Regions from separate parts of the Paenibacillus sp. FSL K6-1318 genome, predicted to be linked through region 3. Evidence: riboswitches for the same ligand, from Rfam matches in the RefSeq annotation. Region 3 holds a riboswitch; each other region holds the start of a gene.

Region 1 (10,447 bases), 810 kb from region 3:
TGCTGCGAATCGGATTAAGATACGATCCACTGTCCTGAAACACCATGGCAATCCGCTTCCCGCGCACTCCGTCCCAATCCAATCGCGAGTCACGTAGAAGCATTTTTTCCTGAAAAGAGATCTCTCCCCCGGTGTATCGACCACCTTCTGGTAACAGGCCAAGCAAAGCCCGAATCAGGGTCGATTTTCCGCTGCCGCTTTCGCCTACAATCCCGATAATCTCCCCCTTATTCATGGAGAAGGACAATTCCTGTAGAGCCAGAGAATCACCCTTGTAGGTTACGGAAAGGTTATTGACACTAAGCAGGGGCTTCATTACTGCCCAACCTTAATATTACGATCCAGCAAATAGAAGTCGATAGGATACATCGTCGCACCTTGCACGGTACTTTTACTCACAATATTAATCGGGGTATAGGTCAAAAACATATAGGCTGCATCATCCAAAATCATCTGCTGGGCCTCTGCTGCGAGAGCATACCTTTTCTCCACATCAAACTCGGAGTGAAGACGAGTAATTACTTCATCGAGCTTCGGATTGCTATATCCGCCCACATTCCATTCCGCGCCCGTCATAAAGTAGAAATCCAAAATATATTGCGGGTCACCCGTGATGCCTGTATTGATACTTGTTAAAGCAAGATCGTAATTTCCGCTCTTCTGATGATCGGTTAAATCCTCATAAGAGGTCATCTCCAATTGAACACCGATCTCCTTAAGCTGGGACTGCATCGCAGCAGCCACAATTGAATCGGACTCGTAAGCGGAGTTGAGAATCAGCTGTAGCGACAGCTTCTTTCCATCTTTTTCGCGAATGCCATCGCCATCTGCATCCTTGAAACCAGCCCCATCCAGCAACTGTTTGGCTTTCTCCGGTTCGTAATCATATCCTGTGATCTTGTCATAGCCAAAAGGCAGAGCTGAGGTGAATGGTCCTTTGGCTGCCTGACCGCCCACCAGCGTATTTGCATACATCTCTCGGTCAATACCATATGAGATCGCCCGGCGAACCTCCGGATCACTCAGCAGCGGATTGGTCGTGTTGAACCATACGAACTGGGTGCGCAGGCTTGGAATTTCATCAATGGTATATTGACTCTTGTCCTGGAATAATGCCAGACTGCTGCGTCCCACGTTACTTGCTACATCAATCTCACCAGATTGCAGAGCAAGAGCACGTGTGCTGTCATCCTTGATGTATTTCAACGTCAATGTGTCGACATCTGCCGCGCCGCCCCAATATCCGTCATACTTTTTCACCTGGATTTCTTGATCCGGCGTATAACCCGTCACCATAAATGGCCCAGTTGCAATCGGCTCGCTCTCGAATTTGGATGTATCTGCGCTAGTATCCACGATGATAAACAGCGGCTCGGCAATATTGCCAAGCAAGGATGCGTAAGGCTCTGTCGTCTTGATCGTCAGATCTTGTCCTTCAGCAGTCATCGACGCAACTGGCACAGTTGCCTGTCCTCTTTCATTTAACTCAATGGAGCGTTCGATCGATTTTTTCACCGCGTCGGCGGTTACTTTGTTTCCGTTATGGAAAGTTACACCCTCCCGAATATGAAAATGCCAAGTCGTGTCATCCACACGTTCCCAGGTATCTGCAATTTTAGGGACCAACTTCATATTCTCGTCAAACTGAATCAGTGTCTCACCAATCGCTGCACGCGTAAGTGTCCAGCCGTTCCATTCTTCTGCCGGGTCCAGGTTGCTTCCCAGCCAGAACAGGGCCACATTCAGATGCGTTGGTGCACTTGTCGTACCATTGTCCGTAGCCGCCGACTTCTCCGTTGCATCCGACGAGGTCGATGGATTATTGGTAGTACCACAAGCTGCAAGCAAGAACACAACGAACATGGATACGATGGTGAGCAGGATTGATTTTTGTAAATTCCTCTTCATTCTGGTTCCTCCAGTTAAGCTGTATTTTTCTTGGGATCAAGTACATCTCGCAGGCTGTCTCCCAGTAAATTAAAAATAATAACGGTGCTAAATATCGCCAGACCCGGATAAATCAACAACCAAGGCGCAGTCTGGAGATATCTTCTGCCTTCATTTAACATCGCCCCCCACTCGGGGTTCGGTGGCTGCGCGCCAAGCCCGAGAAACGACAACCCCGAGATGGACAGCATCATACCACCCACATCCATCATCGCCATGACGATGAGTGGAGACATCATATTGGGCAGGATCGTCCTGCCGATGATCTGGATCTTACGTGCTCCGCTGAAAGCAGCGGCAGCGACATATTCCTTTTGTTGAAGGGAAATCACCAGGCTTCTGGCCATCCGTGCATACTTCGCCCACCAGACAACCGACAGTGCCAGTACCGTATTGAACAATCCCGGCCCAAGCATGCCCACCACAGCGATCGCAAAAATAAGGCCCGGAAATGCCATTAATGTATCAGACAACCGCATAAGCACCGTATCCGTCAGACCCCGAGCGAAACCGGCGATAACCCCAATCGCTACACCTAGTACGAACACAATGCTAATCATCATAAAGGTAAGCAGCAGCGAGGTTCTTGCCCCGTAAAGAAGGCGGGATAATACACAGCGGCCAAGCTGATCGGTTCCGAGCGGATATTCGGCGCTGGATGGCTGCAACACTTTGGCAAAGTTCGTTGCAAGTGGATCGTGTGGTGCGAGGAATGGCGCAACCATAGCGAGAATAATCCAGAAGACGGTCAGAGACAGCAGGAATGTGAACCAGCGATTTTGCAGTAATACAAGTCTGAAGGCTCTCATCTATACATCCACATCCAGTCGGATTCGAGGATCACGAAGATGTGTCCATACGTCAACCAGCAGATTCAGCGTGACATATATGATCGCCATCCAGATGACATACCCCTGAATGAGAGGATAATCCCTTGTAAAAATGGCATCCACCGCCATCTGGCCAACACCCGGCCACACAAATAAACTTTCCACAATCGCTGCACCACCTAACAAAGCACCTGTCGTCATGCCCATAAGGGTAACGATCGGCAGCAGAGCATTAGGGAGAATATGACGTAAAATAATGATCGACTCCTTCACACCTCTGGATCTTGCTCCGATCACATAGTTCTGGCTTGTCTCCTCAAGCAGGACCGTACGAATCTGTCTGCTGTACTGGGCAACAAGTGGAATCGCGAGTGTACATGCGGGCAGAATCAGACTGTTCCAGCCGGAATTGCCCATCACTGGTAGCAGCTTCAGCTGTACACCGAAGACCAACATGAGCAACATACCCAACCAGAAGCTGGGCATCGATAATCCGGCAAAAGAGAATAAACGAATAACATAATCAAGCCATTTGTTGCGGTACACAGCCGACAGCATTCCCAGTGGAAAGGAGACCAGAATAACCAGAAGCATGGCGCTTCCTGTCAGCCAAAGCGTTGCCGGGAGCCGCGCCATGAGCACATCCAGTACTGGACGATTGTATTTATATGACGTACCGAAGTCTCCGGTCACCACCTGTCCCAGCCATGTCCCATATCGATAGAGAAAGGGTTGGTCCAATCCAAGCTCTGACCTCACCTGCCTGACCAGCTCATCCGATGGCGTTACACCTGTAGACATGAGCATAAGTCTGGCTGGATCTCCAGGAGACAGATAGGTTAGCAGGAATGTCAGGAACGTGATGCCGAACAATACGGCTACCAGTTGTACTAATCGTTTAACGATATATCTGCTCAAGTGCTCAAACGCCCTTCCCCAAAACTTTATGTATGTGCCATGATGTCCTCCTACATATCAAAAAAAGCGTCCCTCTCCGTGTTACTGGATGAGGACGCCTTAAATAAACAGATTTTCAGAAAAAATCATGCTCTCTAAACACCTTCCTATCTCCCGTAGGGTACTACTGTGTTTGTTAAACCTGGCAGGTCTCCTGGCTCCAGAATCATCGTCACTTGTAGCTCCTTCCCGGTCTAAACCAGTGGATTTATCGCTACCTGACTCCTCTGTTACAGTGGCGGGACCGCGCCGGTATTACACCGGACTTCCCTATTAAGCTTCCACCCTGACGGGCAAAGCACCAAGTTCCACATATTCAATTACACTTCTGTATCAGTATAGCGGGACAACGATTAATGATCAAAACTTTTCTTTTAAATTTGAAGCAATAGGTGCATCTAATCGCGAATTCTCGAACCCTTTGGTGATACACCCGTCACTCGCTTGAACATCTTCGAAAATAGTAATGGGTCCGTATAACCCACCGAGTGGGCTACTTCACTAACAGAAAGTCCGGGGTTTTGAAGAAGTTCGGCAGCACGATTCATTCGATACTCCAGAAAAAAGGACTGTAGCGACTTGCCATAGCGCTCCTTGAACAACCCGGACAGATATGTGCGATCCAGTCCAACAGCGTGGGCAATATCCAGAATGGAGGTTCGCTGGCTGTACCTGTTCTCCATAAACTGAACTGCCTGCCGGATGTACGTCTCTTTGCTCGAAAGGAGCTGTCCTATTTCCTCCTCCACAGGAGATGAAGAGATTAATTCTGCCATCAAGCGGTACAAGAGACTCTGGTTCATCACATCACCTCCCGGACGTGTGGAAGCCTGAACCATCTCCGTATACAAGTGTTCCATCGTACTCGTATCATGGGCATCGTATACCGGTCGCTCCGGACTTAACTGGGCACGTTGCATGAATGCTTTGGCTTGTACACCCTTGAATCCAAACCACGAATACGTCCAGGGCTCCTTCGGATCTGCCTCATAATGAATAAGTGTATCTGGAAGAATCACAAAGCCCTGTCCCTGAGTGAGCTTGTACTCCCGATCCCCCATGTACACAGTGCCCCGTCCTTCATGGATGTAATGCACAACATAGGAATCACGTACACCCGGTCCCCAATAATGTGCAGGATCACACGCCTCCCACCCGAAAAACAACAAAACCAGCTCCATCTGTGTCCAGCCCGTGGGAACCACATTCATCTCAATTGGACTCACGCTATGCCTCACTCCTTACTTCCTTTCGCGGATTACTATCTGTATACCTAATTAAATTATAACAGCTAAAGTGGATAAATATTAGTTGAAAGCGGGAACAAAAATGGGATTATGCCATGTTTGAAAGGGGTTGAGCCATAGTTATATGAGCCGGATCGGCCTATAGTTGGGGTACAACATTTTTCAGGGAGGCTGAACTTAAGATGAACAAAATTACGTTTCTCGGTGCAGGAAGCACCGTCTTTGTTAAAAATGTATTGGGTGATGTCATGATGACCGAAGCACTGCAGGATTTTGAACTGGCATTGTTTGATATCGATGCTGAACGTTTGAGCGATTCCGAGCGTTTGCTGACCAGTCTGGCCCGTTCAATTGGAAGTCGTTGTGTCATTAACGTATATCATGACCGCAAAGAAGCGCTGCGCGGAGCCAAATATGTTATCAACGCCATTCAAGTCGGTGGATATGATCCATGTACCATTACGGACTTCGAGATTCCGAAGAAATACGGACTGCGTCAAACGATTGCAGATACACTCGGCATCGGCGGAATTTTCCGTAACTTGCGGACGATTCCGGTCATGTTGGATTTTGCCCGGGATATGCAGGAAGTATGTCCGGATGCCTGGTTCCTGAACTACACCAACCCGATGGCTGTGCTTACCAACGTCATGAACGTGCATGGTGGGATCAAAACCGTAGGATTGTGTCATAGTGTGCAGGTATGTGTGCCGCATCTATTTGATGCACTGGGGATCGATCAGACAGGTGTGGTGGCCAAAATTGCAGGCATCAACCACATGGCGTGGTTGCTCGAAGTTACAAAAGACGGGCAGGATCTGTACCCCGAGATTAAACGTCTGGCGAAGGAAAAACAGAAGGAACAGCATGACGACATGGTTCGTTTTGAGCTGATGCAGCGCTTTGGCTATTATGTAACGGAATCCTCCGAACACAATGCCGAGTACCACCCATACTTCATCAAACGGAATTACCCGGAGCTAATCGAACGCTTCAACATTCCACTGGATGAGTATCCACGCCGCTGTGTGAACCAGATTGAAGGCTGGAAAGAGATGCGTACCAAGCTGTTTGCCAGCGAAAATATTGAACATACCCGTAGTCGGGAATACGCATCGCATATTATGGAGGCTATGGAGACGAACCAACCTTACAAAATTGGCGGCAACGTCATGAACAACGGACTGATTACGAACCTGCCGCGCGAGGCATGTGTCGAGGTACCTTGTCTGGTCGATGGATCAGGGATCAGCCCTACGTACATTGGTGACCTGCCTCCACAACTCGCGGCATTGAACCGGACCAACATCAATACGCAACTGCTGACGATTGAAGCGGCAATTACCGGCAAAAAAGAACATATCTATCACGCCGCTATGCTTGATCCACACACAGCTGCGGAGCTGTCTATCGATGATATCGTAGCGATGTGTGATGAGTTGATTGAAGCTCACGGCGACTGGTTGCCAAAATACACGTCATAATAAAAAAGCACCGTTTCCTTTACTGCTAAAGGGGACGGTGTTTTGTTCGTTCCGTAGCGCTCACCCACTAAAGCGTGCATCGCATTCATTTGATAAGAAACGCCCCGCTCCCTTGAACCTTATTCGGCAGAAAGCAAGAAGCGATAACCAATGCCAGGCTCCGTCTGAATATATCGGGGATTTGTCGGATCTTCATTTAATTTTTTACGCAGATGTCCCACATATACCCGAAGGTAATGGCTGTCAGACTCATGATGATGCCCTCCCCATACTTGCTGCAAAAGCTGACGCTGGGTGATGATCTTCCCCGCATTCGAGGCGAGCACCTTCAGCATCTCATATTCGGTTGGGGTTAATTTGACCAAAGTACCTTCCAGTTCCACTTGCCTTTGGGCCAGATCAACCGTCAGTGATCCGAAGCGCAGTATCGGCTCATCCGTCGTTTTGGCTACATGACGCAGCGCCACCCGAATACGTGCGACCAATTCACCCATTCCGAATGGTTTGGTCACATAATCATCTGCACCACCATCCAACGCGGCAATTTTGTCTCCCTCCTGATCCTTCGCTGTCAGCACGATAATTGGCACTTGTGACCATTCGCGAATCCGGCGAAGTACTTCCATGCCAGACATGCCCGGCAAACCAAGATCAAGGATGATCAGATCCGGATGTACAATACTGGCCTGAATGACGCCCTCTTCGCCATCCCCACACTCGTGGAGTTCGAATTGGTGCGCCTGTAGGGTGACCTTGAGCAATTTGCGAATTTGCGGCTCATCATCGATCACCAGTATGCGAGCCCCTAGTGGTGCGTTCATGTTATTCTTCAACCTCTCCTTGTTCTGAATAGGGAAACCGCGGTCCGTGAGCCTCCATGGGGATATTTATGCGCATTCTCGTTCCACCGCCCGGATTCGGCTCTGCCACAATGGTACCTCCGTGGACCTCCACAATGCCTTTGCAAATCGCCAGACCAAGCCCCGTTCCTGTGACATGCTGAGTGGACTCCGAGCGATAGAACTTATCAAATATACGTGTTCTTTCCGCTTCCGGTATACCAATGCCTTGATCAGCTACCCAGATCATCAATTGACTTAGGCTCTTATCACTCGTCACCTTGATGACAATCTGGCTCTCATCAGGCGAATATTTAATGGCGTTACTGACGATGTTGACCAGTACCTGCTCCAACAATACTTCATCTCCGTAAATGAAGGCCGGATCATCAGGCAGTTCAACTTGAATGTTGCGATGCGGACTGAATTCCCGAACTTGTGTCAGTACGACGCTGATCATGTCCCCCACGTCACACCATTTCCGATTCAATTGCAACATGCCGCTCTCCAGTCGAACCATACCCAGCAGATTCGTGACGAGACGATTCATACGCAAGGCTCCATCCCGAATGTTGCCAGTTAATTCTCTCCGATCCTCGGATGTAAAAAGCGTATCATTCTCCATCAATCCTGTAGCCGAGCCGATAATGGCGGTTAGGGGCGTGCGTAATTCATGGGAGACAGAGTCCAGCAGCGCTGTGCGTATACGCTCCGATTCGGCAGTAATCTGCGCCAATCGGGCCTCTTCCGCCAGCTTCACTCGGGCAATGGCACCTGCCGCCAGACCTCCGCATGCTTCCAGCAGACGAAGCTGTTCTTGCTGCTCATGAACCTCGCCAGCGTCCATGCTCACGGCGAGCACGCCATGAATCTGCTCCTCTGTGCGTAGCGGCACGTAAAGTCCGGGAGATTCCCGCAAAGTGGATGATCCCTTACCGGCGATCTGTCCGTGATGATACACCCATTTGGCAATGGCAATCTCCGACTCTCCATCTCCCCAGCTGTCCTTTTCCCCTTCTGATGCGGATGCGGATGCGGATGAGCTTGTAACCAGCAGATCCCCCTGTCCATCCGGAAGATACACAGCCGCAGGCTTACCGAGGGTAAGCGATACTTGTGTTGCAATGTTAACCAGTAAGGTATTCAGATCCGTAATAGCTGTCATCTGACGACTCAATGCGTACAGGGAGTTAGTCGTGGCCTCGCGTGCTTTTACCATCTCCAACTGTTGTCGCAATCGACCTGCAAGACTCGCTGTCAGGATAGCCACCGCAAGATACACGACAAATGAGATGAGATACCTCAAGTCTTCAACCGTAAAGCTCAAATATGGCGGTACAAAAAAGAAGTCAAACATAATGACACTAAAACTCGCGGCATATACAGCTGGCCCCATTCCCCAGTACACGGCACTAACCAGTACGGGAAACAGGTATACAAGCGCTACATTCACCAGATCACCACTCATGCCGATGGCATGAAGCAGTAAAGTTAGCAGCGTCACCCCAAGGGTCACCCATACATATGCCGGAACCCGTTTCCCATGGGATGCCCGCGTTTCTTTTTTTATTCGTTCAGACAAAATCATTCACATCCCGCTCAGTTCATAATCATAATCTGCAACGATCAATACATCCAGATGCCGCGACAAGCGTACAAGTCGGTTGACCACTGAGCCCGAGCCGCGGTAACCATTCAGCCACCACACCCGTCTTGCCTGCCCGACCACAAGCTGGGTTGCTCGCGCCTCCGATGCTTTTCTTGCCAATATCCCAGGTACATCGCGCAGCCTTGGACTGTGATGAATATGAAATTGACCGCCAAGCCGAATCGTCAGCTGTTCCAAGGCTTCCAGATGGCACTTCACTTCGTCACTCATGGACTCACCGATGTGGATATGGTGTACATGCCAGATGGCTTTGAGACGATAAGCCATGCGGAACCCGCGCCGGATCAGCCGCTCGGCATGACGATCACTGCTTACACATACAAAGACCGCTTCCTGTCTGCGCCAAGGTCCTCGAAGTGCAATTTTGGCCTGCTGTGTTTCAAGCCGTTCATCGACATCGTCCGCCAGTTCGCGCAGGGCAAGTTCACGCAAGGCAATCAGATTACCAATTTTGAAGAAATTCGCAAGGGCTTGCTCGACCTTGGCAGTTGCATAGATTTTACCCTCCCTCATGCGCTGCCGCAAGGCCTGGGGTGCCACATCAATCAGCTGCACCTCATCCGCCATCTGAATGATCCGATCGGGCACGGTCTCGCGGACACGAACACCGGTAATATGTTCAACGGCATCATTCAAACTTTCGAGATGCTGTACATTCATTGTGGTAATCACCGAGATGCCTGCATTCAGCAGGAGCAGGACATCTTCATAACGCTTTTGCCGAACACTTCCGGGCACATTCGTATGCGCCAGTTCATCCACAAGCACCACTTCCGGACAAAGATGCAGAATGGCCTCCGTGTCCATTTCTTCCAGACGAGCCTCCTGATACACTCGCTGTGCGCGAGGGATCACAGATAGGTGACCCATCTGCTCCACGGTTTCCGCCCGCCCATGAGTCTCCAGCAAGCCGATCTGTACATCGATGCCCTTACGGAGCAAATCATTGCCTTCCCGCAGCATCATGTAGGTTTTGCCTACACCTGGTGCGGCTCCGATATATATTTTGAATGTGCCGCGCTGAATCTGACCTATCTGTTCCTTCATTTCCTGCTCGCTTAGTCTGCGGTATGTCAGCGACTCCACATCGTTAACTTTTGCTGGAACCACACGTTCACCCTCCCGAGCTGCTCGATCAGCAACAAGAAACAGGTCGACACCACGTAATCTGCGTAGCAGCGAGTTCACAACGGACCCTTGCGACAATTCCTGCCAGCGCGTACGCCGGGAGTGTCCCATCACAATCCGGGTAATCTGGTGCTCCATGGCGTAACGCGCCAGCGTAGACGGGATGTTGCGACGGTGCAATATAGACAACTCTTCCATATGGCCGCCAAACTTCTCTACCAACTTGATCATATTGCGCCGAAATACGGTTGCCTCCTTGGTTAATGGCTGCTTCATATTCCGAAAAACCACGGCGCACAAATCACCATTCAGCCGTTTGGCTATCTGTTGTCCACGCCTAATATAG
Region 2 (10,447 bases), 2.2 Mb from region 3:
GCGGTTAATGGTAACCGACTGGCTCAGAATGCCGTTGAGCAGATGGAACGTGTAGGTCAGACAGCAAACGAATCGTTGCGGTATGTTGAGACCATGAATGAACGTTCGGTAGCCATCGGCACCATTGTTGCTTCCATTTTTGAAATCACCAAACAGATTAACATGCTGTCACTCAACGCCTCCATTGAAGCAGCGCGTGCCGGTGAGCACGGGCGCGGATTCGCTGTCGTTGCCGGAGAAGTTCGCAAACTGGCCGAGCAATCCAAGACAGCCACTGAGGAAATTTCGGATTATCTGGGCACCATTCGTGAAGACGCTGAACGCTCGGTTGAAGCCATGAATCGTGTAACCAAAGAGATTGGTTCAGGCACAACTGTCGTTCAACAGGCAGGTTCAGCTTTCCAACAACTGAATGAACTGATCCAGAACGTCAATCTGACCATCCAGACTGTCTCTGCTTCTACAGAGCAAGTATCCGCTGGTGCAGAAGAAGTGAGTGCGTCTGTCGAAGAAACGGCACAGATTACGTCCAAATCCCGTGAGAGTATGCTACAGATTGCTTCAACAGCAGATCTTCAGCTCAGCGAGATGGATTCACATTCGAATACGGTACGGCATCTGCATGAACAAGCTGTAGAGCTGCAATCCGCCATGAAGAATTTCAAAATAAACTAACAGGTTAACCATTAACCTATCAATCTCTGTTTTAAACGCCATTTAATCATAGGATATACAATACCCCCATGCCGCTAACATTCCGTTTCTAGAAAACGGTTTGTCGGACATGGGGGTATTCTTGTATAACAGCTCACTCGGGTGCTTGGACACCCATTATCTCGTACACACGCTTCATATCCAATGAGGACCGCAACGATTCGGCTACCCGATCGAACTCCATCTCCTTACGTTCATGCGCACTATATGTCTCCTGAAGTGGGGCTAGTCCCTTTGCTTCACGCAACCCATTAAGCCACGAACGTCGGAATTGATCACTTTCAAACAAACCATGCAGATAAGTTCCCCACACACTGCCATCCACTGTGCCCCAGCCTTCATGGAATGCTTCACCACCTGGATGGGATATTTCAAATAGTGCAGTTACACGTTCAGGCTCGTGGCACTCGGTAACACCCATATGGATCTCATATCCATGAATAGGTAGTGGAGATGTTTCCACATCTGGTTCACCATACAGACGAATCGGATTCTGAGGTTGCACCCGTCCGGAAGCCCTGACTGTCTGCTTTTCCTGAAGAAATGTTGTCGATAGCGGAAGCCAGCCAAGTCCCTTCGCTTCCTGGATCTGATTCGCCTCCACTGCAAACGGGTCCTTCAGATGTCTTCCAAGCATCTGGTATCCACCACATATCCCTACGAGCTGAACGTTATTACGTTCAGTCTGGCTGGCAATCGCTTGCTCCAGTCCAGACTCACGCAGGAACGCCAGATCCCCTATCGTATCCTTCGTACCCGGCAGAAGAATAGCATCAGGACTTCCCAATTCCTCTGGCGAGGTCACGTAACGCACATTCACATCCGGTTCACGGGAAAGGGCATCGAAGTCTGTAAAGTTGGAAATTCGGGGATATCGGATCACCGCCAGATCCAGCTCTGTCTTTCCGGATTTACCATGACGCATCGAGTCCAGCACCACTGAATCCTCTGCTTCAATCTGAATATCTCTTATGTAAGGCAATACACCCAATACTGGAATGCCTGTCCGTTCTTCGAGCCAGTCTAGTCCGGGCTGCAACAGGGACAGATCGCCGCGAAACTTGTTGATGATAAAACCTTTCACACGCTCCACCTCATGTGGCTCTAGCAGCTCCAGAGTGCCGACAATAGAAGCAAATACGCCGCCCCGATCAATATCAGAGATCAGAATGACTGGAGCATCGGCCCAACCTGCCAGATTCATGTTGACGATATCCCGGTCTTTCAGATTAATCTCCGCAGGACTGCCCGCTCCTTCCATCAGCACAATATCATAGGTATCCCGTAGCCGGTTCAGCGCATCCATCACCGTCTGCTTCGCTTCAGGCAGGAACTTCTGGCGATAATCTGATGCACTCATCTGGGCAAAAGGTACACCGTGTACCACGATCTGCGAATGCATGTCCCGCACAGGCTTGATCAGGATCGGATTCATATCCGTCGTCGCTTCAATACCACAGGCTTCGGCCTGCGCGCCTTGGGCACGGCCAATCTCCTTACCGTCTTCTGTTACGTAAGAATTCAGTGCCATGTTCTGTGACTTGAACGGGGCAGGCTTGAAGCCGTCCTGCTTGAATATACGGCACAGCGCCGTCGTAATCACGCTTTTTCCCACATCCGATGCCGTTCCTTGCAGCATGAGTACTGCCGCTGGTTGTTGTAATTGTTGCACAGGTGTATCTTCCACGTACCCTCACCTCAGTCTCCGTGTTATGTCTCACATTACTCATTCCGTTCGTTTTTCACAGCCAAAAGAGTCCCTGAAGCACACTCAGCACCGTTAGCAAAGCCGCTTCCAACAGCTCATTCATCGCTCCATACGTATCTCCTGTAAGTCCGCCCAGCCTTTCACTGATGCGTGCAGCAACGAATTTACCGATGATGTAACACGCAAAAGGTACGACAATGACAGCCGACACAGGATACAACCACCATGGCAATGTTCCTAGGCTGCTCATCATGGCATCGGCAGTACCCATATCCGGTCGGAAGATCCATACGGCAGCAAACGTAATTACACCTGCAAGAAGAGTCAGTCCGACCGCAGAGCTGCGTGCACGCTGGACTTCCTTACGCTCACCCAATCCCTTGAATAAGACTGCCAAACCATCATCTCCACGTGCATTCGGCCAGGCTGAGATGGCATACACCATGAACCAACGACTCCAGATCATGGGCAGGATCAACAGCGCACCATAGATCCAGTTGCCACGTGCGATAAAATCGGCGATCAAAGCCGCTTTCATCATCAGCAGGAGGACGCAGGCGATCACACCCATAGCGCCTACACGGCTGTCCTTCATAATTTCCAACATCCGCTCACGGGTACGATAGCTGAGCAATCCATCCGCCGTATCCATCCAGCCATCCAGATGTAGTCCGCCTGTGAGCCATACCCATAACGTTAAGGTTAATACGGCAGCAGGAAAGGCTGGAAGTACCACACCTGTTAAGGCCCCTGCGAGCCACACGCATAGTCCAATCGCAGCACCCACCAGCGGGTAATACACGACACTTTCCCGCAGTAATGGCGGGACGAAATCAATCTGCATTTTTACCGGAAAACGGGATAAAAATTGAAAAGCGGCCGCAGCCGCATGTTTACGAGGATGAGTGCGATCTGTCATAAACGATACTCCTTGCTTTTCAGCTCAATCGCAATACCTACAGTCACCAGGAACACTTCACGACATATGGCTGCAATTCGCTGATTCAATATGCCCGCCAGATCCCGATATTTTCTGCCAAGCGCATACTCCGGCACAATACCATCGCCCACTTCATTCGTGACAAGCACAAGCAGACCCGGGTACGACCTGATTGCTTCTACCAGAGCATCCATATGATTTTGCAAAACCTGCTCATCTTCGTGTTCATGTGCGAGCAGAACATTGGTCAACCAGAGTGTTAGACAATCGACCAGAATCGTCGGTGCAGACGTCCCCGTATGGTCTTCTCCCATACGTGTAATGAGTGCCGGTAATGCAAGTGGTTCCTCCAACGTATGCCATAGATAACCTGATGCCTCGCGCTGATTCTGGTGCAGACTTATACGCTCGCGCATCTCATCATCATACGCCTGAGCCGTAGCTACATACCAAGCCTCTGAGGAACGCTGCATACATAAGCGCTCGGCAAACGAACTTTTCCCACTGCGCGCTCCACCCGTCACCAACACACTCATAGCGTGACCTCTCCTTGAACCGACGAAGCACCTGTAACATCAGAGTCCGCTACATCACCCTCACTTGCACTCACATCGGCATCCGAAACCTTGTTCGTTCCATCGGACACCCCTGCACTTGCAAAGGTCGCCATCTCATTCAAGAGGAGACAGGCTGCATCAATCAGATGAAGACTGAGCACACCTCCGGTTCCTTCGCCAAGCCGCATGTCCAGATCCAGCATCGGTTTCAGATCAAGTTCACGAAGCAGAGCTGCATGTCCACTTTCATGTGAAGTATGAGAAGCAATCATATAATCCGTGCTCACGGGAGCAAGCTGTCTTGCAATTAATGCGGCCGCAGTCGAGATGAATCCATCCACGACAACAGGACATCCGTTCGCAGCTGCAGCAAGAATGACACCCGTCAGTCCGGCAATCTCCAGGCCACCCACTTTACAAAGTACGTCCAGTGCATCTTCCCGATTTGGGGAATTCACGCTCAGTGCCTGGCTAACCACGGCGGCTTTACGCTGCAATCCCGCATCATCAATCCCTGTTCCTCGCCCAACCGCTGAAGCAGGTGCAGTTCCGGTTAATGCACACATCACCGCTGCACTTGCGGTTGTATTACCAATCCCCATTTCCCCGGTAACGAACAACTGCGTTCCCTTTGCTACCTCTGCCGATACCACGTCGACTCCTGCAAGAATGGCCTGAATTGCTTCATCGCGAGTCATTGCTGCACCCTTTGCCATGTTGGCCGTACCTTTACGTACTTTGCGGGAGAGCAGGTCAGGATGTTCCAGATCGGCATTAACCCCGATATCCACACAGATTACATCGGCTCCGGCGTGGCGGGCAAGTACGTTGACAGCAGCCCCTCCAGCCAGGAAATTAAGGACCATCTGCGGCGTTACCTCGGCTGGGAAAGCACTAATACCTTCCGCCACCACGCCGTGATCTGCGGCCATGACAATGACGGCTCTGCGATCCAAACGCGGACGAGCCTTGCCAGTGATTCCCGCAAGACGAATAACCAGCTGTTCCAGCTTACCCAGACTGCCGGGTGGTTTCGTCAATGCATCCACATGTGCGGAGGCTTCTGCCGCAATTTCTTCATTAGGACCCACGATCCGACCCAGTAACTGTTCCAACACCTGTTCATTATTCATACAGCCAGCACTTCCTTCATCAAAATATGGGTTGCCCCGCTTCGTTCATTCCTTCTCCCGCCGCAGCAAGAGCTGAGGGATTCCATTGTCAGGATGATTCACCATCGCAGGTTTAACGCGAAAGATGTCCTGAATGTTGTCTTCAGTCATCAAGGTATGTGGCGTTCCATTCCCCACCACTTTGCCTTCTCGCAGCGCCAGAATGTGGTCACAGAACTGCGCAGCCAGATTCAGATCGTGCAGCACAGCCACAATCGTAATGCTGTTTTTTTGCCGCCATGTCGATAATAACTCCATAAATTGCAATTGATATTTGATATCCAGAAACGTAGTGGGTTCATCCAGCAATAATAACCGTGGTTCCTGTGCCATGACCTTGGCGAGTGCCACCCGCTGACGCTGTCCTCCACTAAGTGCATCCAAAGGCCTTTCAGCCATATCGGTCAATCCCAGCTCTTCCAGCACCCGGTCAACCACAGCCGCTCCATCTGCTGATTCTCGCCCAAGCCAATTCTGGTATGGATAACGCCCCATCTCCACGACATCCCTCACAGGATAGGAAATTGCAGGCAGACCATCCTGTTGTAATACGGCAATCATGCGTGATAGATCTTTCCGACTGTATGAGGTGATATCCCGGCCATCCATACGTATACTGCCTGCGCTTGACTGCTCCGTTCCAGCAAGGAGCTGGAGCAGGGTAGACTTACCACTGCCATTTGGACCAACGACACCCCACCAGTCCCCCTCCGTAACCTGCCAGTCCACCGCATCCAGGGCTTGATGACTGCCATACATTTTACCAGCCCCGGTAACTGCAAATAGCGGTTCGTCCGAATCAATACTCATGGCATCATCCCCTTCTGCAGTTTTTTGTTCCGGTGTAACAGATAAGCGAAGAATGGTGCACCTACAAAGGCCGTCACCACACCAAGCGGTATTTCGGTTGGCGCCAGTAAGGATCGGGCAATGGTGTCTGCCCATACCATGAAGATGGCGCCACCAATGGCAGACAGAGGCACCAGCAATCGATAGTCAGGCCCCACAAGCAGCCGAAGCATATGCGGAATCACCAATCCAACGAAGCCAATAACACCGGATACGGAGACCGCTCCTGCCGTAAGAAGTGTTCCCACAGCAAGCACGGACAACTTCAGCCGATCGACGCCAACCCCGATATGCGCAGCTTGACGTTCTCCGAGCGCAAGAACATTCAAGGAACGTGCACGGCTCCAGAGAAAGATCAGCCCTAACAGAAAATACGGGAAAAGGATGGCCGTATACGACCACCCACGCAGAGCCAGACTTCCCATCGTCCAGTATATAATTTCATTAATGGTCTGTTTCGACATGGTCGACAGGAAGGAAACCACCGCTCCCAAGAAACTTTGCATCACTACACCAGCCAGAATCAGACTGTGTGTTGGTATTTTGCGCCCTTCACGAGCCAGGGACATAACAAACCACAAAGTTAGTACGCCCGTCAAAAAAGCTACCAATGGCAACGTCCAGATTCCGATCAGTGCATACTGCAATCCGAAGAAAATCAGGAAGGCTGCACCCACCGAAGCACCAGATGATACGCCCAGAGTGAACGGGTCTGCCAGCGGGTTCCGAAGAACCCCCTGGAATCCCGCACCGGCAATCGCCAGCGATGCGCCCACGAGCACAGCAAGCAGTACTCGTGGAAATCTGACTTTCCAGATAATCTGTTCGGCTGCTGCACTCCAGTCCGGCGTGATCCAGTCTCCGACCCATGGCAAGTGATGAAGCAGAATACCTGCAATGTCACGAATAGGCAAGGAAACCGAACCGATGCCCGTGCAGATGAGCACGGTTAACACAAGCAGCGCGATCCCTGCCGATGCGTACACGGCCAGTTTTTTACTCATTGGAACAGGTCAGGATAGATCGCTTTGGCTACTTCTTTCAGACCTTCGGTTACACGTGGGCCTGGACGGCTGAGCAGATTGGCATCTAGGCCGATGACTGCATCGTTCTTCACAGCCGTGATTTGATCCCAGCCACTGCGAGCTTTAATGATCTGATCCAGTGTTTTGGAGTTCTCATCAATCACATCGTTGGCATACAGAATCACATCCGGGTTGGAGGCAATTACGTTCTCTTCATTAATTTCATACCAGCCCTCTTTGTCCGAAGCAATATTGCTACCACCGGCTACAGTAATGAGTTCATCCATAAATTCGCCTTTACCCACAGTCCAGCCTGGGGAGAATTCAACGTATACATTTTTCTTCTCTTCCGGTTTAACTGCCTTCACTGCTTCAGTTACATCCGTCACATCCTGTTTCATCTGTGTGATGATCTCCTGAGCTTTTTCTTGATGATCCGTGATTTTACCGAATGTTTCAATATTGTTCATCACATCATCGATGGACTTTGGATCCGTTTTGAAAATGGTAATGCCCAGTTCACGCAGTTTCTTCACTGCATCTTCGCTCATGGAGATACCTGTGAATACAATATCAGCTTCAGCCGCAATGATGGACTCTTCATTTGGCTTGGTTACACCACCCATTTTCGCTTTGGTTGTTGCCGCTTCAGGATAATCATCATAGTCGGATACCCCTACAATCTGCTCGTCCAATCCAAGTGCGAATAGTGTTTCGGTCTCAGCTGGAGACACAGATACGATTTTGGCTGGTGCCTTTTCAAATGTGAACGACTCACCCGTTGCATCGGTAACGGTAAGTGGATATTGTGTTTTGAGATCCGTCTGCGCCTGGCCCTGGGACTGCTCCTGTGCCGGTTGTTGTGAGGTACCTGTACCCTCGTTCGTTGTTGCATTGCCACATCCGGCCAAAGCCAGTGCCAGTGCCGCTGCACTCAGCAGAGACGCTACGCTTTTCCAATTTTTGAAATTCATTCTGTTATTCTCCCCTTCTCTATTTGTACTATTTTGTTGCATCGTGCTCGAACTTCTACTACCCATGCCTTGGTGTTCCTATACAAGTTAAACCCATCCATGTTACACAAGCCCACTCCGATTGCAGTACCATCTTCCGATGTAGCTTTCTTGTAGAAAGCTTTAAGCGAACACTTCGTTTCTTCAGATCGGTTCTGCACTCTTCGTTAACGTGTAAATGTCTGGTTCATCTTATATGAACAATAAAAAATCCCTAATCCTTACGTCTAGGATCAGGGATGACGTCTCGCATATGGCGATATGGCATGTTCAACGTATTGTTGTGCATGCACATAGAACTGCCCGAAACGCTGTCCTTTCCTCGAAGGAACACCGGTTTGAACGTCCAGGGCAGGTAACCTGACTTACAGGAATTGTTCCTGATTTACAGTGGCGGGACCGTGCCGGACTTGCACCGGCTTCCCTATTTCACCCGTATGCCATCCATGACTGGATATAGCCATGAACCATTACTGCATGCACGCGGGACCCTTGGTCGCTGATATGGATTAACCCATTCAAGTGAGCCATCTGCATTCATGTTCAGGCATTATCGCCTGTCACACGTAACTGCAGGTGCTGATGTCACACTTCTGTTGTGATTATAGGTTATATTGCACATCCTTACAACCCGATTCCCGGAAAAGTCACCCTCGTGCCAACCCACTGATCTCTATGTTGTTCCAGCCGCACCTGTATCGCTTGCCCCGGAATCACCTGCGTATCCCAGAATTCCAGATTGGCAATGAGACGAGATAATACATACCGGATTACACCGCCGTGGGTGACCACAATAATGGTGGGCACGCCTGACTCAAGAGAGAGCATGGACGGACAATCCGACCCTATGCACTCTTGCAGAAATGAATCGATACGTGCAGTGAACGAATGCCATGACTCCCCCTCGGGCGGGGTGACGTCCTGCGGAGCATCGATCCAGTCCCGGTACTGTTGGTTATCCTTGAGTTGATCATACGTCGACCCTTCCCATTGACCAAAATCGACCTCTCGCAAACGCGGGTCCAGCTTGACCTGTCCCAATGGATAAGGCCCGATTATTGCCAGCGTCTGCTGACAACGGAGCAGATCACTGCAGTATACCGAGTCCCACGAGACGTTGCTCAATTGCTCGCGTAGCGAAGCCAGTTCTCTTTCTGCATCCGGCAGCAAAGCGATATCGGTATGCCCCAAATATTTTTTTTCCACATTCCATGCGGTTGTGCCATGACGTACAAACAGGATATTTCGTTGCTGTGATCCATTCTGCCCTGCAGTTACTTCCATAACAACGTACCTCCAGCGAGCCATATTCCGAGCGTTACCAGTGTACACAGGATTACAAAAGAACCCGCTGACCAGAACATGAGACGTGTCGTTCGCACAATATCCTCTGCTGCCATCGGACGTGTTGCCTCACCCATATAGGCACGAAAAGAAGCTACGCCATGGTACACATTATGTCCACCAAGTCTGATCCCCAGTGCTCCGGCCACCGCCGATTCAGGAAAACCGCTATTCGGACTTGGATGCAATCTGGCATCCCGGGTCACCATACGTGCTGCGCCTTTCGCATCCAGTTTCATGACCCATGCGCCTACGATCAGCAGGATGGCGGTGAGCCGTGCGGGAATCCAGTTTGCCCAATCGTCCAAACGGGCGGAAGCCCAGCCGAGATGCAAGTACTTCTCATTTTTATAACCAACCATGGAATCCAATGTATTCACGGCACGATAGGCCATCGCAAGTGGTGCGCCACCTATTAACGCATAGAACAAAGGGGACACGATGGCATCCACAATATTCTCCGCTACCGTCTCCACCGTTCCTCGCACGACCTCCGGTTCATCCAGATGAGCTGTATCACGTCCAACAATCATGCCAAGTGAACGTCTTGCAGTAGGCCAATCCTTCTGAATCAGATGGTGATATACCTCCATGCCTGCATCCTTCAACCCTTTGGAAGCAATTGTGGTCGCAATAAGCACTACCTCAGCCACTGCTGCTACGACGGGATGAATGAGACCCACCACATATACGAACCCCCAGGTAATTACAAACGCCCCACCTGCAATCAGCAGCGGAAATAATAAACCAGCCCTCTTCAGCCCGGAATCCGTGCTCACATGGGAACGAATGCTACGCTCTAGCGCAGAGATTGCCTTCCCCATGCCGATCACCGGATGAGGAATCCAACGCGGATCACCGATGCATCGATCAAGTATGTATGCCCCTATAATAATCCAGGCACCTGCCATTCCCGTCCAGAACGGCCAGGAGGCCAGTTGCCCTATCTGAAATGTCATTTCACCCTGTTCCTCTCTTTCCACTGCTATCCCGCTTGCAGGCTTTCCGTGATCGTGTCATACACCAACCTGCCAATAGCCGCACCAATAACCGTAGCCGTTCCCGCATAAGCAATTAGCGGCTTGTGCTCGTGCACCTGACTCACCGCAAGTACAATGGCATCCG
Region 3 (10,447 bases):
CAGCCAAGCTGAATGCGCGGACCTCGCGCTTGGTGATCAGGCCTTTCTCCGGTTTACGCTGATGGAATTCCTCGTCGGCAAAACCGAATCCTCGGCGCGGCGCCGGTGCATCCTTGCGGCGCAGCAAAATCACGACGTTCAGCGGGCTGCATTCTGCTGCCGCCAGCTCGCCCAAGGTGTAATGGCGGGCACGTTCATCTGCCCCGCCCAGGTTCTCGGCAACGTAGGCATCATACTCGGTCATGCCGAACTGTTGCAGATAAGCCCCGATCGCAGCGGGGCTGTTGTGCTCGTCCGTGAGCAGCGCAATTTTGGCTTTGCCATCAATGCGCTGTGCGAGGCCCTTGAGCGGGCGTCCGTGCACGCTTTCGAGCACGGCATCGTGCCAGCTCTCGCCAAGCTGGGCAAATGCCAGCTGCAGCGAACTGAGATTAGGCCGGATCTCCAGTTGATCCGGGCCGATTTTGCGCGCTAAATACCCGGCGATGCCGTAGAACAGCGGGTCTCCCGAGGCAAGCACAACAACGTTGTGTGTGGCCTGCAACGCTTTTATTTTCACAACCAGATCGCTTAAACCGCTCTTGATTGCTAACTTCTCACCCGCAAATGCCGGGAAATATTGCAGCTGGCGCTCTCCGCCCACAAGTACATCTGCCTCCTGAATGAGATTCAGGCTATCCGTTGTCAATCCTGCCGCGCCTTCTTCACCCACGCCGATAATGCGGATTTTACGATTCTTTGCTCCAGTTGCTGTCTTCGAGTTCACTGATTTCCGCCCTCCCCAGTTCCATTCCTTTCATCGTTACCAATACCACTTCCACCGTTATGCCGCCTCCCGCATGTTCCAAACAGTGCTGGCAAGCATATGTACATAACTTTTCAAAATAGGGCAAGTACCCGGCCTCAGTCATCATATCTGCCACCTGAGTCGCCGTGTTGGCTTCCTCGATCGCTTGCGCCAGTTCATCTCCGGCTCCGGTCTCGCGGGCCACGGACGCAAGAAATCCAAAATCCACCGGCGCACTCTTGGAGTGCACCATCATGACGCCTTGAGCCACTTTGGCAAATTTGCCGGGCATCCCGACCAGACTAATGCGTTTCATGCCCAGTCGTTTACCATGTTTGATCGCAAAGCCGACAAAGTCTCCCATTTGGATAAAGGCTTCCTCTGGCAGCTCGGGCATCATTTTCATCGCGTATTTCTCACTACTGCCGCCCGTTGTCAGCACAATATGCTCACAGCCGGATGCCTGAGCAACGGAAATAGCTTGCACCACACTCGCTCGGTAGGCAGAGGTGGAGAACGGAACGACCACGCCGCGTGTACCTAAAATGGAGATGCCGCCCAGAATGCCGAGCCGGGAATTCAGTGTCTTCTTGGCGATTTCTTCGCCATCCGGGACGCTGATCACAACCCGCACCCCTCTGGCTGTGCCATGTTCGGCAAGCACCTGAGTGACGGCCTCGGTAATCATGCGGCGCGGAACGGGATTAATTGCCGCTTCGCCTACAGGCACAGGCAGTCCAGGCTTCGTGACCCGGCCTACGCCGATGCCTCCGTCCAGCTCCATACCCGGCTCGTCCCGCCAGGACACATGTGCGATGATCTTGGCCCGATGCGTGGCATCCGGGTCATCCCCGGCGTCTTTGATCGTGGCACAGGTCGCTACGCCTTCGGTCAGTTCCTGCTCGATCAGTTCGAACGAGTGGTCAAAGCCCGCGGGCAATGAAACCACGGCTTGTGCCGGCGTAACACCTGTTAACAGGAGCTGCGTCGCTCCCTTGGCAACGGCTGTGGCGCATGCTCCTGTGGTGAAGCCGGAGCGCATTGGTTTATCGGGGTCTGGTGTATTGCCGCCTTTCATGGGTTTTGAACCTCCCGTCCTTTAGTTAGCTAGTTTAAATGAGGTGGCATTACGCTGCGTACGTGGGTGGCTTTTGGCGCTTGGGTGGTCGCTCCGGAGACAAAGGCGAGTGTATGCTTCCGAAGTAGCTTTCTTGCAGAAAGCTTTTAGCTCCGCTTCTTCAGAATCGATTCCGTCCCCTTCGCTGCTACCTGCTTCTGCATCCACTTGGCACAGTGCGAAATGCCACCTCTTGGGCTGAATAATGCCCTGAGGTTTATTTGGGTAACTGATCATTCCATGCCAGTAGGACTTGGCATGGAATGTAGTTACTTGGTTTGTGTTTGAGCGTGTGTTATTCATTTTTGCTAGTTGGTGATATTTGAGGATTGACCACCTTATGACGGTGAACCAAGCTTACCCATTAAATACGTTTCAGTCATGTGAACATGAAGGTATGCCTTTTTGATGACATCGACCCTTTAACGAACCGAGGAAACGTTATTTGGGCCAAATTCCACTAACGAAAATTGTAACGAATCGTAGTGACGTTATTTCATTAAACAGACGTTGTTTTCACCACTTTTTGGCGTATTTCACCAGAATAGCGTTACTCAGGTTCGTTAAAATATGAAACGGATGATAATCCGTAATATAAGGCCTGTGAGGTTCGTCAAAGTCCGTTAAGATCGTTAAAAATCGTTAAAATTCGTTAACGCTCGTTTGCATCACGATTGCCTCTACTGACCTGTGGCGTTTACCTAAAAACGACTATGCCTTTACAGCCATCAGGGAGATAGCGTTCAGGGCGGCTACGACGATGGTACTTCCTCCTTTGCGGCCGATGTTGGTGATAAACGGGATGTCGAGCTTACGCAGCTCGTCTTTGGATTCTGCTGCGGATACGAATCCGACCGGCATACCGATGATCAGGCCTGGTTTGGCTTCACCTTCTTTGACCAGACGGATCAGTTCCAGCAGTGCTGTGGGTGCGTTACCAATGGCGTAGATTCCGCCTTCGTACAATTGGTTTGCTTTGCGCGTCGAGATGATTGCCCGCGTTGTGTTCAAGCGTTTGGCTTCCTCCATCACGTCGGGGTCGGAAATATGTACGTGCACATCTCCGCCAAAACCGCGAATACGATCCTTGCTTACGCCAGCTTGGATCATCTGTACATCAGCGATGACGGATTGGCCGGCGCGAAGTGCTGCAATCCCTGCTTGAATGGCATCCGGGTGGAACACCATGCTACGGCCCAGTTCGAAGTCAGCCGAGGCGTGAATGACACGCTGTACCACGGGATATTGCTCAGCTGTGAAAGGATGCTCACCCAGTTCCTCTGTGATCATCTCAAAGCTTTTGCCTTCAATCTCCTGTGGTTGTACGGTCAACGGTTTAAATTCCGTTTTGAAATCCATGTGCATTTCACTCCTTCAAGTAGTGGTGTCATTCAAAAAATTCATTATTCAAATTAAGACTATTAGGGCGTTCTACTGCACCAATACGCGCTTCAACTCGTCCAGTACACCTTCAAAATGATCAAACACTGTTCCAAATTCAGCCTCGGGGCGTGAAATCAGCACAACATGAATGCCCAGCTCCAGTGCAGACTGGATTTTCTCATCCACTGCTCCGGTCTTACCGCTCTCCTTCGTGACCATTACGGTCGTCGCATAGTGCTTGTACAAGGCTTCATTCATTTCGCGGGAAAAAGGTCCCTGCATCGCAATTATATTGCGCTGTTCCACGCCAAGCTCACCGCATTTCTCCATATTGTCGAGACGCGGGAGCATGCGGGCTACGAGACGAATGTCCGGATCACCGAGCAGGTGCTTGGTGAAGATCTGTAACGTTTTGCTACCTGTCGTCAGCATGACCGAGCCCTTGAGTTCTTTGGCCTTGAGTGCCGCTTCATCGTAGGAAGGTACGACATGCAGCAACGCATGATCATCGTACGCCAGACCCGTACGCTCATAACGAATGTATGGAATGCCCGCCTGCTTGGCTGCTTCCATCGCATTGGCATGGGCTTCTTCGGCAAACGGATGACTTGCATCCACGATGGCACGGCTACCTTTTTCACGCACCAGTTCCACCATGGCTTCCACGGTCAAACGGCCTGTCCGAACAGGTAATCCGGCTTCTGTCAGGCTATTCGCCGCACTGTCGGTTACAACAGAAGTCAGCACGTCTGTACCTTGCTGATGGATCTGTAGAGCCAGTTCCCGTGCATCACTTGTACCACACAACATGAAGATCATGGACGATTCACCTGCTCTGAAGTTGCTGCAACCTCAGCCTGATCGGGAGAAGCATCTTCTTGTGCATTTCCTTCATGCTCGTGATGCGTATGATGCAACTCTCCATCATGATCATGATGATAATCGAGTGATGCTTCACGATCGACGGCAGTCTGTTTATGCTCATGATCGTGGTCATGATCATGCGAGTGGTCATCATGTGCATGTACGTGCTGATGGTCATGCTCGTCATGATGATGCGAGTGATCATGATCGGAATGATCGTGATGGTGCGCATGGGTGTGTTCATGATGGTGATCGTGACTATGCTTGTGATCGTGATGATGGTGATCATGGTCGTGGTCGTGATCATGGTGATGATCGTGGTCATGCCCATGGTCGTGATCATGATGGTGATGATGGTGTTTGGCTGCTTCAAGTCTGAATTGGCAGTTGTCACAGTTGGCTGTTACACGTCCGTATAACCCCTCATGGGCCCGCTCCAGTACGAGTTCAACCAGCTTCGGGTGAAATCCAAAATATCCGCCAACCTCAACCTGAATATCTGGATGTGCTGCTGCAAATTCCGCGGTCATTTCATCAATGCGCTTGATCAGTACACCTGTGAACAGGAAATAAGGCATAATGATGATTTTCTTCGCACCCAGCAAGAGACAGCGCTCTAATCCATCCGGGAATGAGGGCTGAGTTACGCCAATAAAGCTGCTTTCCGTCCACTTGTACGGCAGTTTCTCCCATAACATCCGAGTCATTTTGAAAAAGTCACTGTTGGCATCCGGGTCACTGCTTCCCCGTCCAAGTACCAGTACTGCGGTCTCTTCATCCGTCACCGGAGCAGGTGGAGCCGCTACCGCTGTTCCGCCTTGGGATGCCACAAGTACAGGTTGAGCTTCTTGCAGACGGGTCTGCATGATTTGAACGACTTTCTCATGAACACCGATGGGACGACCATATACAAATTCCACCTGCGGATAACGTGCCTTGGCACGGTCAATAGCGTTAGGAATATCAATCTTGGCATGACCGGCAGCAAACAAAATGATCGGCACCAACACGACACGTGTTGCTCCTCGATCCACACAAGCGGTAACACCTTCCGCAATACTTGGTCTCGTTAACTCCAGAAAACAGGTCTCTACTAACGTATTCTCCGGCGCCTTCGCCGCTACCTCATTTGCAAATTCCTTCAGTTCCCGGTTCCCCTCAGGATCACGACTCCCGTGTCCCACCAACAATATTGCATCCATCTTTTGCTATTCCTCCTCCGCCTGACCCGTAGATCAGACTGTTCATATTCATTCGCCAATCCAGTTCATCCGGCAAAAACTACGCCAAACCAATCATTCATCCACGCGCTACATTACTCGTAATAATCCATCCATCTATGTCAGCTGAGATCCAGCGAATATTGCGAAATATTAGATACGTCCTGACTAGCTGCACCATCACGTTTCCCCGAAGGAGGCGATTCAGTCAAAGACTTAATCAAGGCTTATTCAGGAATGAGTACGGAATTAGTCACCACATATCGGGTTTACTTCCACCGTGACCGGTGCGTCCACATGACGGAAGCCCTGAATCACACCGACTCGTTTGAAGAATTTGTGGAATCGCTCGTTCGGATGGCCTTTTTCCTTGTAATCGGCTACAATGCGTTCCACAATCCCACCAATCTGGTCACCCGGAATTCCCTCCGCCACGGGCTGGGCAGGGTGAGCATTACGTCCGAACTTCTTGCCGCCGAGGAACAGGTCATATGCACCTTTGCGATACACGATACCGATATCCTCCAGCACTGCCCCGTAACATGCCATACCACAGCCATTCAGCGCCACACTCGTTTCTTTGGGTGCACCCAGTCCGCCAATCACGGCTTGTAAATGGTTAGCCATCGGTACAGCATCGTCCTTCTCCATGTTGCAGAAGTCACAGGCCTTCACCTTGATGACATCGCCGATCGGCACAACGATAAAATTCGCTGCACGCAGCTCTTCAACCAACGAGTCCGGTTCAAACGTCGGCACTCTCAAAATAATCTGGTGCTCCGGCGTGTACTCCAGCTCACCGTCTTCACTTGCGCACTGCGCCAGCAGCGCCATCTGGGCTGCGGTGAATTTTTTGTTGCCCACGCCGGGCGAGACGCCAACTTCGAACAGCGGCGCCTTGCGCCCAGGCTCGGGCGCAGTGCGTACCGCTGTTGCGGTCGCGGCCTGCGGTGCACTTGCCGCTCCGCTCGGCGCTGCTGCATCTAGCCAGCGGCTCGCCGATTCGCCCGCGAGCGCACCGCCTGCCGCGAGCCGCGTCAGCGCCTCGGCGGCGAGCGCAGCTGCCCCGGCGCGTGGCGCTTCGGCGACTCGGCCCGGAGCGGCCTCTGCCGCAACGGGCGCAGGTCGCTCGCCGGCAAGCACGGCGGTGCCGCCAGCGCTGCTCGCCGGGCTTGCCGCAGGCATAGCGGCAGCAGCCCCGGCGCCAGCGGGCGGCTGCCCTTGCGGGGCCGTGCCCGCTCCGGCGCTTGCGCCACGCAGGGCTGGCTCCGCCTGTGGCTGCGCGGCCGCTGCATCGCTGGCCACGCTCTCGCCCGCTGCCTCGCCGGAGGCGGCAGCGCGGGCTTCCCTTGCGCCGAGCGACCATGGCTCGGCTTCCGTGCGCAGTCGCTCATGAGGTCTGAGCGACTGTTCCGCGGTGTTCAGCGTGTATTTCCGCTGATACCCACGCGGTGTGACCATGAGTCCTTCGTACATCATGGTCGAGGAGTTGCCGATAATCACCGTCGTCAGCATGCCGATATCATGATTCAGCATATCCTCCAGAGTGGTCATGACAACGTCCTGACGCTCACGATAAGCGCTTTTCACCAGACCAACCGGGGTCTGTGGATCACGATAACGCAGGATCATTTCCTGCGTCTCCACGATCTGCCGTGTACGCCGTCCACTGCGTGGATTGTACAGAGCAATGACAAAATCAGCTGACGCTGCGGCTTCGACCCTGCGGATAATCGTCTCCCACGGTGTAAGGTGGTCACTAAGGCTGATCGTACATGCATCATGCATGACGGGGGCACCCAGCAGTGAAGCACAAGACTGAATGGCCGATACGCCCGGAATAACTTCCACGGCGACACCGGTATCCGGCTTCCAGCCTTGCTCCATCAGCACCTCGTACACCAGACCTGCCATGCCATATACACCTGCGTCACCACTGGAGATTACGGCAACAACTTTACCCATCTCCGCCTGTCGGACCGCCTCTTGTGCACGGCTTACTTCCTCCGTCATGCCCGTGCGTACAATCGCTTGCCCGTTCAATAGAGGTCGGATAAGATCCACATAAGTGTTGTATCCGATAATAACCTCGCTCTCCTGAAGTGCCTCGAGTGCCCGCTTCGTGATATGTTCCATCGCTCCCGGACCGAACCCGATAATCAGCAGCTTGCCTTGACCTTGCATTGCTTCTCCTCCTCCATCACACTTGTCGTACGGATTAAACAGTGAAGAAGGGCGGCAATGCCGACCTTCTCCCCAAACTGTACTGCATGTTCAATTCGTCAGCTCCGTTGACTCAGAGCATCGAACCTAGCTCTTATAAACTACCTGTATGATCAAACTGATCTATTCCTCAACCTTTAACTTCCCAACACAAAACTAAAGATCATAGGGATATAACTTTCATGTAAAAAACAAAAAAATCCCATCCTTATAACGGATGGGATACGCATGTACGTACACTCAAGAACACAGTCCCAGACTCCCGGAGGGTAATCCTGTGACTATGTGGCCAAGGGGGCCAGCCGGGCGAACCGCTTGTTCGCCCAATTCCTGATTCTTCGTACACCATTCCTTTCCGCGAAGGGTTCGGTGACACATGCAAGGTAGGTCTCCTGGCTTTGGATCATCAGCTTCCTTTTCTGTCTTCCCCGGCTTTTTGCGAGTGACTTGGATCAAAAAGGGCTTCACCATTACAGTGGCGGGACCGCTCGGGACTTTCACCCGATTCCCTGTTACCTCTTGCTGCACGCAAGAGCACCTTGCTTGTTTTCATTCAATATTGTTTTCATAATAACACCGCTCAGGAAATAATGTCCATGCTTATGATACTTGTCCAATCTTCTATTTTCAGACAAAACAGAAAAAAGTCCTGATCCAGAAATCGGATCAGAACCAGGAGTAACATATACATATACGATTCGTTTTAAATCATCCAACTACCTTAGGATTGAATGCACGTTAATACACATTGATCAACTGTTATTGCAGGCCACGGATCTTGTCCATATGACCCGCCGCAAAGTAACGTCCGAGTTCAACGATGAGTGCGCCCATCTTCTCTTCCTCTGGAATGACCAGCGCCTCAATGCCCTCTTCACGCATGGAGTTTGCTGTGACTTTCCCTACAGAGGCAGGGATTACACCTTGTCTGAAGGCTGCGAGCATCGGTTCAAGCTTGTCCTGCGATGCCGCATATTCGGTCAGAAATCGGACCTGAGGTCCACTCGTGAAGGCAACTGCATCAACCTCACGCTGTATAATCTCATTCAAAAGTTGTTCCAGCTCTGCCACTTCCGGCGGTACATGGCGATAAGGGAGCACTTGACGAACGATCGCCCCTTGTTCTTCCAACCAGGCTACAAGCTTGGGAGCTGTCTCCCCATGAAGCTGCAACATGACCTTTTTACCCTTAAGATCATGGGATGCAAACTCACGAATGAGCCCGTCCGTACTACCATCATCATCCCGTACCAGCGGCGTTAACTTGCGCTTTCTGAGTGCATTTACTGTCTTGTACCCTCTGGCTGCAATCGGCGATTCCGACAATGCATCCAGTAATTTTCCCGCCACTTCCATATCCTCGGCCATCTCAAACAACGCGTCCAATCCCATGCCCGTGGTCAATACCGCCCAGTCCGGCGGGTCCGAGATCCAGGATACCAGCCCGTCCCTGATATTCCGGTCATCCAGAAATACCGTTCCCTGTGCCGGTCGCACAAGCGGGATTCCACCCATTTTTTCAACCAGTAAGGACATTTCTTTCGATTTTCGTGGTCCTGTCAATGCTACACGTACACCTGCCAAATGTTGAGCCATTCATGTTCCCCCCGTTAGTTCAGCCGAATGTTCATCTCAGTCTGACTACAGTATACAGGGTACTTCTGTGAAGGGAAACTGCACTTCCCCTCTTTTTGCCCGTTCATCTATAACGATTTTTGATGGAATGTATCAGGAAGGCTGGAGTTCTCCACCGTGAGAATCCTTCCGTCCTTTCTCCACGTCCTTCATGGAATCTTTCGATTCTTGTGCCTTCTTTTTGCGAGGACGAAGGAATAGAAACAGCACGAGAGGGAACAGCACTTCAAATACAATGGCGATCCATGTCCATTCCCGAGTAAATCGATAGAGCTGAATTGCGTTTCTGAAAAACCAGAAGGCACAGACAAAACCCACCAGCGCGACTGGACCTGTCATGACCTTTCCCGATACGTTCGGGATCATTCGCTTCAATCCCCAGCAGACAAAATACAGATCAAATGCAATTTTCGTAATCATGGTAGGCAAGGTTGCCGCTGCCAGCGCCAGGTCAAACCGGTCCAGAAAGTCACTGATTTGCAACTGCCTTGCCAGTTCATACGAAGGGTATACCAGTCTGGAGGCGATCGGCACACCAATCGACGTGATGGTTTCCACCATGATCAGCATCATCAGCAATCCGGAAATAATCATCCCCCAGAACACAGGCTTGAAGCGAAAATCACTGCCCTTGACGACGAAAGGCAATGCGATCATCTCGCCATAAAAAGAAAATATGTACCAGCTCCCTTTACCCACACCCGCCGGATCGACATGAAAGTAGGGCATCAGATTATCCATATTCACTTGCTGAATCAGCATGAAAGGCACAATTACAGAATTCAACAGGAACAGGGTAACATACAGTTCTGCCATCCCGATCAACGAGCCCAGCCCACCTCTGACGATAAATACCGCCATAATCATAAGTGACAATACCACAATTGAGATCGGTGTCGTCTCCAGCAAGGTTATGCTGACGTAATCACCAATTAATCGGATATCTCTTGCAAATACGAAGAAAAAAAACAGAATGTACATGACGCCTGCGAGTCTTCCCAACAAGGGGAACCTGTCAGCTAACGCTTCAAACAGATCCTGGTTGGGAAATCTCCGCTGAACCCGGCTGATCATCCACATGGATACAATCATCACCAAAACAACTGGTACATACGAGAGGTAAGCGTGCTGTTCCGCATAAAAGATGGCCTGTGCATGGGGTTGAATCAACGTGCCCGTAATACTGAGCAGCAGCACAAGCAGCACGATCTGTCGATG

Evidence for each region. Region 3 has a riboswitch for cobalamin ahead of cobJ (precorrin-3B C(17)-methyltransferase). Riboswitches for the same ligand answer to the same signal wherever they lie in the genome.
Region 1: linked by a shared signal. The riboswitch ahead of nikB (nickel ABC transporter permease) and the one ahead of cobJ (precorrin-3B C(17)-methyltransferase) in region 3 are both predicted to bind cobalamin.
Region 2: linked by a shared signal. The riboswitch ahead of NYE45_RS07090 (ABC transporter substrate-binding protein) and the one ahead of cobJ (precorrin-3B C(17)-methyltransferase) in region 3 are both predicted to bind cobalamin.

Annotation. Positions count from the first base shown of each region.
Region 1 is NZ_CP150270.1:265,351-275,797, reverse strand. It holds gene NYE45_RS01270 (ABC transporter ATP-binding protein) at 1-316, opposite strand, end outside; gene NYE45_RS01265 (ABC transporter substrate-binding protein) at 316-1,908, opposite strand; gene nikC (nickel transporter permease) at 1,923-2,756, opposite strand; gene nikB (nickel ABC transporter permease) at 2,757-3,695, opposite strand; cobalamin riboswitch at 3,861-4,055, opposite strand; gene NYE45_RS01250 (AraC family transcriptional regulator) at 4,133-4,960, opposite strand; gene NYE45_RS01245 (alpha-glucosidase/alpha-galactosidase) at 5,164-6,465, shown strand; gene NYE45_RS01240 (response regulator) at 6,585-7,286, opposite strand; gene NYE45_RS01235 (ATP-binding protein) at 7,288-8,892, opposite strand; gene NYE45_RS01230 (histidine kinase) at 8,893-10,447, opposite strand, start outside.
Region 2 is NZ_CP150270.1:1,624,325-1,634,771, reverse strand. It holds gene NYE45_RS07125 (methyl-accepting chemotaxis protein) at 1-675, shown strand, start outside; gene NYE45_RS07120 (cobyric acid synthase) at 809-2,353, opposite strand; gene cobS (adenosylcobinamide-GDP ribazoletransferase) at 2,457-3,341, opposite strand; gene cobU (bifunctional adenosylcobinamide kinase/adenosylcobinamide-phosphate guanylyltransferase) at 3,338-3,898, opposite strand; gene cobT (nicotinate-nucleotide--dimethylbenzimidazole phosphoribosyltransferase) at 3,895-5,052, opposite strand; gene NYE45_RS07100 (ABC transporter ATP-binding protein) at 5,098-5,850, opposite strand; gene NYE45_RS07095 (iron chelate uptake ABC transporter family permease subunit) at 5,898-6,944, opposite strand; gene NYE45_RS07090 (ABC transporter substrate-binding protein) at 6,941-7,939, opposite strand; cobalamin riboswitch at 8,311-8,458, opposite strand; gene NYE45_RS07085 (histidine phosphatase family protein) at 8,603-9,262, opposite strand; gene cbiB (adenosylcobinamide-phosphate synthase CbiB) at 9,253-10,233, opposite strand; gene NYE45_RS07075 (adenosylcobinamide amidohydrolase) at 10,308-10,447, opposite strand, start outside.
Region 3 is NZ_CP150270.1:6,241,336-6,251,782, forward strand. It holds gene cbiE (precorrin-6y C5,15-methyltransferase (decarboxylating) subunit CbiE) at 1-766, opposite strand, end outside; gene NYE45_RS27955 (cobalt-precorrin-5B (C(1))-methyltransferase) at 729-1,865, opposite strand; gene NYE45_RS27960 (precorrin-8X methylmutase) at 2,616-3,263, opposite strand; gene cobK (precorrin-6A reductase) at 3,336-4,106, opposite strand; gene NYE45_RS27970 (sirohydrochlorin chelatase) at 4,103-5,353, opposite strand; gene cobJ (precorrin-3B C(17)-methyltransferase) at 5,621-7,555, opposite strand; cobalamin riboswitch at 7,959-8,151, opposite strand; gene NYE45_RS27980 (uroporphyrinogen-III synthase) at 8,354-9,190, opposite strand; gene NYE45_RS27985 (endospore germination permease) at 9,323-10,447, opposite strand, start outside.